DNA from 3 places in the Streptomyces hazeniae genome. Region 2 is predicted to be linked to each of the others. Evidence: riboswitches for the same ligand, from Rfam matches in the RefSeq annotation. Region 2 holds a riboswitch; each other region holds the start of a gene.
What was found. A riboswitch is a leader RNA that binds a small molecule or an ion and turns the genes downstream of it on or off. The one in region 2 is predicted to bind cobalamin.
Positions count from the first base shown of each region.

Region 1: linked by a shared signal. The riboswitch ahead of metE (5-methyltetrahydropteroyltriglutamate--homocysteine S-methyltransferase) and the one ahead of RM572_RS23220 (cobalamin biosynthesis protein) in region 2 are both predicted to bind cobalamin.
Region 3: linked by a shared signal. The riboswitch ahead of RM572_RS05355 (acyl-CoA thioesterase) and the one ahead of RM572_RS23220 (cobalamin biosynthesis protein) in region 2 are both predicted to bind cobalamin.

Region 1 is NZ_JAVREQ010000003.1:21,777-25,042, reverse strand. It holds gene metE (5-methyltetrahydropteroyltriglutamate--homocysteine S-methyltransferase) at 1-1,762, opposite strand, end outside; cobalamin riboswitch at 1,943-2,084, opposite strand; gene RM572_RS05315 (dihydroorotase) at 2,369-3,266, shown strand, end outside.
Region 2 is NZ_JAVREQ010000025.1:8,110-11,375, forward strand. It holds gene RM572_RS23215 (cobyric acid synthase) at 1-657, opposite strand, end outside; gene RM572_RS23220 (cobalamin biosynthesis protein) at 654-1,607, opposite strand; cobalamin riboswitch at 1,735-1,857, opposite strand; gene RM572_RS23225 (hypothetical protein) at 2,048-2,260, opposite strand; gene RM572_RS23230 (inorganic phosphate transporter) at 2,294-3,266, opposite strand, start outside.
Region 3 is NZ_JAVREQ010000003.1:31,816-35,081, reverse strand. It holds gene RM572_RS05365 (CbiQ family ECF transporter T component) at 1-175, opposite strand, end outside; gene RM572_RS05360 (hypothetical protein) at 182-1,192, opposite strand; gene RM572_RS05355 (acyl-CoA thioesterase) at 1,519-1,977, opposite strand; cobalamin riboswitch at 2,117-2,332, opposite strand; gene RM572_RS05350 (ABC transporter ATP-binding protein) at 2,409-3,266, shown strand, end outside; gene RM572_RS05345 (iron-siderophore ABC transporter substrate-binding protein) at 3,266-3,266, shown strand, end outside.

The DNA of each region.
Region 1 (3,266 bases), on a different contig from region 2:
TGTCGGCGCGCGGCTGGTCGTCGCGGACGAACGACCAGGCGAGCATGGTGACGGGGCCGGTGAGCATGCCCTTGACGGGACGGCCGGTGAGCGACTGGGCGTACTCCGTCCAGCGCACCGTCATCGGCGCGGGGCGGGAGATGTCCCCGGCGAGGATCGGCGGCCGGACGTAGCGGGTGCCGTAGGACTGCACCCAGCCGTGCTGCGTGGCGAGGTAGCCCGTCAGCTGTTCGGCGAAGTACTGCACCATGTCGTTGCGTTCGGCCTCGCCGTGCACCAGGACGTCCAGGCCCGCCTTCTCCTGGAAGGTGACGACCTCCTGAATCTCGGCCCGGACGCGGTCCTCGTAGCCGGCGGTGTCGAGGCGACCGGCGCGCAGGTCGGCGCGGGCGGCGCGCAGCGCGCCGGTCTGCGGGAAGGACCCGATGGTGGTGACGGGCAGCAGCGGCAGGCCGAGCCGGGTGCGCTGGGCCGCCGCGCGGTCGGGATACGCGTGCGAGCGGCGGGAGTCGGCCTCGGTGACGGCCGCGGTGCGGACCCGGACGGCCGGATCGCGGGTGAGCGCCGAGCCGGCGCGGGAGGCCAGGTCGGCGCGGTTCGCCGCGAGTTCCGTGGCGATCGTGTCGGTGCCGTCGGCCAGGCCCCTGGCGAGCGTGACGACCTCCGCGGTCTTCTGCCGCGCGAAGGCCAGCCAGCGCAGGATCTGCGGGTCGATGTCCCGTTCCGGAGCCGTGTCCAGCGGCACGTGCAGCAGGGAGCAGGAGGGGGCGACGTCGACCCGGTCCGCGAAGCCGAGCAGGGTCCCGAGGGTGGTCAGCGACTTCCCCAGGTCGTTCACCCAGATGTTGCGGCCGTCCACGACACCGGCGACCAGCCGCTTGCCGGGGAGCCCGCCCACTTCGGCGAGCGCGTCGAGGTTGCCGGCGCCGGCGCCGGTGAAGTCCAGCGCCAGGCCCTCCACGGGCGCCTTCGCGAGCACCGGCAGGGCCTCGCCGAGACGGTCGAAGTAGCTCGCGACGAGCAGCTGGGGACGGTCCGCGAGGCCGCCGAGCTCACGGTAGGCGCGTGCGGCCGCGTTCAGCTCGGCCGGGGTGCGGTCCTGGACGAGCGCGGGCTCGTCGAGCTGCACCCACGCGGCACCGGCCGCCCGCAGGTCGGCCAGGACCTCCGCGTACACGGGCAGCAGCCGGTCGAGGAGGGTCAGCGGGTCGAAGTCCGCGGCGACGCCGGGGGCCGGCTTGGCCAGCAGCAGGTAGGTCACGGGGCCGACGAGGACCGGACGTGCGCTCAGGCCCAGGGCCAGCGCTTCCTTCAGCTCGGCGACCTGCTTGCCGGAGCCCGCGGCGAAGGCGGTGTCCGGGCCCAGCTCGGGGACCAGGTAGTGGTAGTTGGTGTCGAACCACTTGGTCATCTCCAGCGGCGCGACGTCCTGCGTGCCGCGCGCCATGGCGAAGTAGCCGTCGAGGGCGCCGGCGGCGACGGCCTCACGGTGCCGCTCGGGGACGGCGCCGACCATGACGCTGGTGTCCAGCACGTGGTCGTAGAGGGAGAAGTCTCCCGTCGGCACCTCCTGGATGCCGGCTGCGGCCAGCTGCCGCCAGTTGGCGGCGCGCAGTTCGGCGGCCGTGCCACGGAGGGCGTCCGCGGTGACGCGGCCCTTCCAGTAGCCTTCGACGGCCTTCTTGAGTTCACGGTTCGGACCCTGGCGCGGGTAGCCGTACACGGTGGCCCGTGCTGCCGCGGCTGCGGACTTCGATGTCACGGAGTTCTCCTTCGCGAGACGTCCCTGTAAGTCCCGGAGGGGACGAGGGTGCGAAGGTGACGGACCGGACGGAGACGACCCCGCGCGGCACGGCGCGGTCGTCCGCCTGGTGTGTACGCCGACCCGCCCTCGAGGTCACCGGGATGTCCGTGCGCGGTTCGGCCGCGCACGGGCAGTGGCAGGTCTTCGGACTCGCGGGCACGTCCCGTCAGGACACCTACAGGCCGTCGCTTCCCGGGCCCGTTGCCGGGCCCAGTGCGTGTGACGGCGGTCGTTCCCGCTCACCGCTGCGGGGCAGTCCCGGATTCCCACCGGGTTCCCTCTTGCGACGCGTCCCGCCTGGCGGACGGGGGCGAACCAGCTGCTTCTGCCGAGCCTACGCGCCCACCGCGCCGGCCGCCGATCACGTCCACGATGTGGAGGGTGACGTGGGACACGCGCCGACGGGCAGGACCCGTGCCGGCCGAGCGCACGACGGCGCGCCCCGCCGCCGTCCGCGTCGGGCCCGGGACCCCTCGTGACCCCTCGGCTACGCCACGACCTGCGGATTCCCAAAGGGTGGGAAGACGGTTGTCGGTCCGTGACACCTGTTGCAGGGTCTGGCGCATGTTCGACCCGGAAGACCTCGACGCCGACCTCTCCGTGACCGGCCACGTGGTGACCTCCCAGCGGGAGTTCCCCCGCGGCGAGGTCCGGGTGCGCGACGGACGCGTCCTGGCCGTGCGCGGGACGCCGAGCGACGCGCCCGCCGCCGAGCGCGTCGACGCGGGCGGGGCGTACGTCCTGCCGGGCGTCGTCGACCCGCACGTGCACTGCCTCAGCCACGCGGGGGAGGGCATCGAGGCCGCGACCCGCTCCGCGGCCGCGGGCGGCGTCACGACGCTGCTGGAGATGCCGTTCGACGAGGCCGGGCCGGTCTGGTCGGTGGACGCCTTCCGCGACAAGCGGGCGGCGGTGCTGCGCGAGGCGCACGTCGACGTCGGGATGTACGCGACCGTCGAGCCCGGCGGGCAGGGCATCGCCGAGATCCCGAAGCTCGCGGCCGAGGGCGCGGCCTGCTTCAAGCTGTCCACCTTCCAGACCGATCCCCGGCGCTTCCCCCGGACTCCGGACGGGGAGATGCTCGACGCGTTCGCCGAGATCGCCCGGACCGGGCTCCGGGTCTGCGTCCACGCCGAGAACGACGAGATCGTGCAGCGGAACCTGGCGCGGCTGCGGGCGTCCGGCGCCTCGGGGCCGCTGCAGCACGGCCTCTCCCGGCCGCCGGTCGCCGAGACGGCCGCCGTGGCGGCCGTGCTCGAGTTCGCCCGTGCCTCCGGCGTGCACCTGCACTTCTGCCACGTCAGCACACCGCACGCCGTCGACCTGGTGCAGTGGCACCGACGCACGGGCACCTCGGTCACCACCGAGGTCTGCCCGCACTATCTGACCCTGACCGAGCAGGACATGGTCCGCGGCGGCGCCCGGCTGAAGTACAACCCGCCGCTGCGCACCCCGGCGGAGA
Region 2 (3,266 bases):
GTGCAGCATCTCCAGCCCCGGCTGCAGCAGCGTCACGTCGCCGCGGAACTTGTTGACCAGGTAGCCGCACACCAGCGCCTGGTCCTCGGGGGACAGCAGCGCGGTCGTGCCGAAGAACGAGGCGAAGACCCCGCCGCGGTCGATGTCGCCGACGACCACCACGGGGAGGCGCGCCGCCCGCGCGAGGCCCATGTTGACGATGTCGTTGCGCCGCAGGTTGATCTCGGCGGGGCTGCCCGCGCCTTCGCAGATCACGGCGTCGTGGGTGGCGCGCAGCTCCTCCAGGCACCCGGCGACCGTCTCCAGCAGCTTCCGCTGCCTGTCCTCGTGGTAGCCGCGGGCGCTCAGTTCGCCCACCGGCCTGCCCATAAGGACGACCTGACTGGTGCGGTCGCCGCCCGGTTTGAGCAGCACCGGGTTCATCGCCGCGCTGGGCTCCACCCGGGCGGCGGCCGCCTGCATGGCCTGCGCCCGGCCGATCTCCGCGCCCTCCCGGGTGACGAAGGAGTTCAGCGACATGTTCTGCGCCTTGAACGGCGCGACCTTCAGTCCCTTGCGGGCCAGCCAGCGGCAGACCCCGGCCGTGACCACGCTCTTCCCGGCGTCCGAGGTCGTCCCCGCGACCAGCAGACCGCCGCCCCGCCGCACCGCGTTCACCGCCGCCTTCCCTTCCGCGCGGCCACGACCCTCACGGCCGTCGTCGTCACCAGCGCCAGCACGCCGACGCGGCGGGAGAGCCGCACCGCGCGCTCCACGTCCTCCGTACGGACCGGCCGGCCACCGGCGTTGAGCACCGGCCGGTGCTCGACCCGCCCCGCGTACGCCAGCGTCCCGCCCAGCCGTACGCCCAGCGCCCCGGCGAACGCGGCCTCCACCGGACCCGCGTTGGGGCTGGGGTGACGGGCGGCGTCCGCACGCCAGGCCCGCAGCGCGCCGTTCGGGTCGGATCCGGCGAGTGCGGCCAGCGTGGCCGTCAGCCGGGCTCCCGGCCAGCCCGCCAGGTCGTCCAGCCGCGCCGACGCCCAGCCGAAACGCAGCAGCCTGGGGGAGCGGTGGCCCAGCATCGCGTCCAGGGTGTTCACCGCGCGGAACGCCACCAGGCCCGGCACGCCGGCGACCGCTCCCCACACCAGCGCGCCCACCACGGCGTCGGAGGTGTTCTCCGCCACCGACTCGACGACCGCCCGCGCGACGCCGTCGGCGTCCAGCGCCTCCGGGTCCCGCCCGCACAGGTGCGGCAGCCGCCGCCGCGCCGCCGGAACGTCGCCCGCGGCGAGTGCGGCGCCGATCGCCCGCGCCTCGCGGATCAGGGAGGTCCCGCCGAGCACCGTCCAGCCGGCGACCGCGGCCAGCACCACCGAGGGCAGCGGCGAACGCGCCCTCCCGGCGGCCGCGTTCAGGCCCGCCGCGGCGACCGCCACGCCGCCGGCGCACACCACGGCGCACAACGCCCCGGCGCCGCGGTCGTCACGCCACAGGGCACGTTCGGCCCGGCTCACCGCGCGGCCGAAGGCCGCCACGGGGTGTCCGCGCCGGGGGTCGCCCAGCGCGAGGTCGGCGAGGAAGCCGAGCGTCACCCCGTACGCGTACGCACGCGGACGCGGCATCAGACGACGGGCTGTGGAGCCTCGCAGGAACACGACGAGGTGCGGGGTGGGGGAGGGGCGCAGAAGCCACGCATGGCGGAGTCCTCACTCAGGGTCCTCGCCCTGGCTCGACGTGTCCGGCGGCGAGAGTCTCCTGGCTCCCGGATCGGCGCCTCCCCGGCCTTCCAGCCCGCTGGCGGGCCGTGGCGTGTGGTGAGGGGCGCTCCCCGGTGACAGTGGCGGGACCGCGCCGGATTCGCACCGGCTTCCTCTTCTGCCGCCGTTCGGCTGCCGGAAGTCCATCACGGCCCCCCACGACCGTCAACTCGCCCCCGACCTGCGGCGAAGCAGTGTGACCACCCCCACGCAGCGCCCCCCCGCGTCCCGCCCGGCGCGCCCCGGGTACGCGCGAGGGGTGGGTACGGCCCGCAGGCCGTACCCACCCCTGGGTGCGCGGGGGTTCAGGCGCCGATCAGGTAGATGCCGTACGCCACGGCGGCCGCGCAGACCGCGTAGCAGAGGTATGCGCCGGTGCGGGCGAGTACGGAGGCGCTGCCGCCGTCCTTGCGCGGTGCGGAGCCCACGATGCCCAGGGTGAACACGCCGACCAGCGCGACGGAAGCCAGCAGGCTGACGCCGAACACGTTGATCAGGGCGGACCAGTGGATGTCCATGGTGAGTGCTTCGCTTCCTTCGGGTGGGGCGCGTCAGGCGCCGGAGACGGAGGCCTTGGTGCGGGCGTGCTCGGACTCCTCGTCCTGCGCGCCGTGCTGCTCGGGGACCGTGCCGGCCGGCGGCGGGGCGACGGCGCTCATCGCGGCGGCCACCACGCCCGCGTCCTGTGCGTCGGAGCGGGATCCCGGGGCGGAGTCCTCCGGCATGTCGTTGACGTTGGTGTGGTCGACCGGCTGCCGGCGCGAGGCCAGCCAGATGGCGCCGTTGACCAGTACGCCGAGGACGGCGACCACGGTCACGCCGACGTTGCCGCGCTCGGCCAGCAGCGCCGCGCCGCCCGCGACCAGACCCGCGGCCGGGACGGTGATGCCCCAGGCGGCCAGCATCCGGCCCGCCGTGCCCCAGCGGACGGTGCCGCCCTTGCGCCCCATCCCCGCGCCCATCACGGCGCCGGAGCAGGTGTGCGTGGTGGACAGCGAGAAGCCCAGGTGGGAGGAGGCCAGGATGGTGACCGCGGCGCTCGTCTGCGCCGAGAAGCCCTGCGGCGGGTGGATGTCGGTGAGGCCCTTGCCGAGAGTGCGGATGATCCGCCAGCCGCCGAGGTAGGTGCCCAGCGCGATGGCGACACCGGCCGAGACGACCACCCACATGGGCGGGCCCGCGTCCGGCGCCAGCGCGCCGCCCGCGATCAGGGCGAGGGTGATGACGCCCATCGTCTTCTGCGCGTCGTTGGTGCCGTGCGCCAGGGAGACCAGCGCGGCGGAGGTGATCTGGCCGGCCCGGTAGCCCTTGCCGGCCTGCTCCTCGCTCACGTTGCGGGTGAGCCGGTAGGTCAGGCGTGTGGCGCCCCAGGCGGCGAGGCCGGCGACCAGCGGGGCGGCCAGCGCGGGGATCAGCACCTTGGTGACGACGACGTCGCCGTTGACCGCGCCGATGCCCATCGAGGCGACGGCGGCACCGAGCAGACCGCCCATCAGGGCGTGCGAGGAGCTGGAGGGGAGGCCG
Region 3 (3,266 bases), on a different contig from region 2:
GCCCGAGCAGCACGGGGTTGCCGGTCCGGCTCGCGGCGGCCGCGAGGCCCAGCGCCCACAGCCACCAGCAGCCCGGGTGCAGCGTCCGGGGCAGCGCGCCCGCCGCCCGGCGTACGGCGGGGGAGCCGGACGGCGGTGCGAGGGCGGTGGTTCTGCCTCCTGCGGAGTCCTTCACGTCCGGCTAGTCCCCGTGCCCGGTGCGACGGCGGCGCCAGGCGAGGACCGCGGCGCCGACGGCCAGGGCGGCGGCCGCCGCGGCGGTCAGCGCGGTCCCGGCGGACAGGGAGGAGCCGGACGCCGCCTGGTCGGGCCGGTCCTCGCCGCCGCTCCAGTCCGCGGCCTCGGTCGGGCTCGGAGCGGCCCCGGGAGCGGCCGACTCGTCGTCGGCGGAGGCGGTGGGGTCGGGGCTCTTCTTCCCGTCCCGCTTCTCGCCGTCGCGGTCCTTCCCGTCCGGCTTGCCGTCCTCGTCCCGGCCGCCTGGGCGGTCCGACGCCGGCCCGTCTCCGTTCCCCGGACGGTCGGCACCGGTGTCGCCGGACGACGCGCCGCCGCCCGGGCCCGTGCCGCCGGTCCCGCCGGAGGAGCCGCCCGAGGACGATCCGCCGCTCGACGACGACCCGCCGGACGAGGACCCACCGGACGACGAACCGCCGGAGCTCTGCCCGCCGTTGGACGCGGACGGCCGGCGCGGGGCGACGCGCGGCGCGGGCGCGGAGTCCATGTCGCGCCCCTTGGAGAAGGACCAGCCCTCGAAGCTGCCCTCCGGCGGATTGCGGTAGGTCGCCCCGTACTGGCTGTAGGTCCACGCGCCGCCGTTCGGCGCGTGCCAGTAGGACCAGTACGCCGAGGCCGGCGGGGTGTCGATGCAGGGTTCGGTCTCCGCCGTGGGCTTGCCCTCCAGCCGGCAGATGAACGACTCGCCCCAGCGGTTGGTGCCGGTCACCTGGATGCCCGCCGCCTTCAGCGCCGCGAGTCCGGTCTCCTGACTGCCCACGGCGCACCGGACGAGGGTCTGTCCGCCGAGTTCGCGGAAGTCGACGATCACGGTGACCCCGTTGCCGTCGGGGCAGAAGCCGGGACGGCCGCGGGAGGTGTCGACCGCGGCGGCCGTCTCCGGCGTGCCGAGGCCGGTCAGCACGCCGCAGGCCGCCACCAGGACGGCGGTGATCCACGGGCGTAGTACTCGGCTCATCGTCGGTGCCCCTCCCCCTGAGGTGGGCACCGGCCCCCGGCACGTACGCGCCCCCGACGCGCCGATCGTGCTTCAGGCGGCGTTCAGGGGCGGGGAAACCGAGGGGTCGGGCTCCACGCTGCAGACCATGACAGTGCAAAGCGGTGCACGTGCGCGCGGGCGGTCCGGCTCACGGCGGGCGGTGCCGCCGTTCACGGTTGCAGGTCAGCGCCGGATTCCCACCGGCTTCTCCGTCGCGTACGCGTTCAGTTGTCGTCCTTGCGGACAGTGGGCAAGTGTACGGACGCTCCGGGGCGTTGACCAGAACGCCCGCTGTGAGCCCGCACTCACTCGCCCCCGGCGGTGTCCGCCCCGGGCAGCGGCGGCACCGGGCGCGGCCGTCCGTCCGCGTCGACCGCGACGAACGTGAGCTGCGCGGTGGCCACTTCGGTGACCGGCCCGGGAGAGTTCCACCGCTCCGCGGTGACCCGGACCGCGATGTTCATCGAGGTCCGGCCGACGCCCTCCAGTCCGGCGTGCACGGTGAGCAGGTCGCCCGCGCGCACGGGGGCGAGGAACCGCATCCGGTCGACGGAGACCGTCACCGCCGGCGGCCCGCCGTGCCTGCCGGCGGCGGCCGCCGCCGCGTCGTCGATGAGTTTCATCACCACGCCGCCGTGGATGGTGCCGTAGAGGTTGGTGTCGTGCTCGCTCATGATGTGCGCGAGCGTGACGGCGGACCGGGACGCGCGGGATGCCGCGTGGTCCGCCGGGTCGGTGCGGAAGACGGTGGGCTGGTGCGCCACAGAACTCTCCTTCGCGAGTCGCTGTCCGGCCGGGACGAGGAGGGCGTCGGGAAGCGGCGCGGTCGCGGTCCGCGCGCGACGGCACGGCCGGAGTCCGGCACCGGCCTTCCCTCGAGGCCTCCGGGCACCGTGGGCGGGTGTCGCACACGGGCGACCGGCAGGTCTTCGGACTCGCGGGCGCGTCCCGTCAGGACACCTACAGGCCGTCGCTTCCCGGGCCCGTTCGCCGGACCCAGTGCGTGTGACGGCGGTCGTTCCCGCTCACCGCTGCGGGGCAGTCCCGGATTCCCACCGGGTTCCCTCTTGCGACGCCTCTCCTGGACAGGAGGGGCGAACCGGTTGCATGCTCAACATAACCGCGTCGATCCGGAAAGCGGAAACCCGCGGCCCCGGGAGCCACCGTCCGTTTAGGTGAGGCTAGCCTTATCTGCGTGAAAGCTGGTGAAGAGACCCCCGAGGCCCCGTCCGTCCGCGGTCACGCGCTGTCGGCCGCGGACGTGACCGTCGCCTACGACGCCGTCGACGTCGTGCACGACGCGTCGGTCGCTCTGCCCCTCGGCGAGGTGACCGTCCTGGTCGGCCCGAACGGCAGCGGGAAGTCGACGCTGCTGCGGACCCTCGCCCGCCTGCAGCGGCCCCGGCAGGGCACACTCGCCATCGACGCCGACACCGACGGCTTCGCCCTGAGTCCCCGCGAGTTCTCCCGGCAGGTGGCCCTGCTCACCCAGGGCCGCGCCGCGCCCAGCGGCCTGTCGGTACGGGACGTCGTGGAGTTCGGCCGCTACCCGTACCGGGGGCGCTGGGGCAGGGCCGACCCGCGCGGCCGGGCGGCCGTGGACCGGGCCCTCCGGCTGACCGGCGTCGAGGAACTCGCCGAACGCGGCGCCGAACACCTCTCCGGAGGACAGCTCCAGCGCGTCTGGCTCGCCGGCTGCCTCGCCCAGGAAACCGGCGTCCTCCTGCTCGACGAACCGACCACCTACCTCGACCTGCGCTACCAGGTCGAACTCCTCGACCTCATCCGCGACCTCGCGGACGTCCACGACATCGCCGTCGGCGTCGTCCTGCACGACCTCGACCAGGCCGCCGCGGTCGCCGACCGGATCGTGCTGCTCCACGAGGGACGGATCATCGCGGACGGACCCCCCGAGGACGTCCTGACCCCCGAACGCCTCACGGAGACCTACGGCATCCGCGTCGAGGTCACCGCCGACCCCCTGACCGGCCACCTGCGCACCCGTGCCGTCGGCCGCCACCACACCCGGAACGAAAGGCTCACCACACCCTCA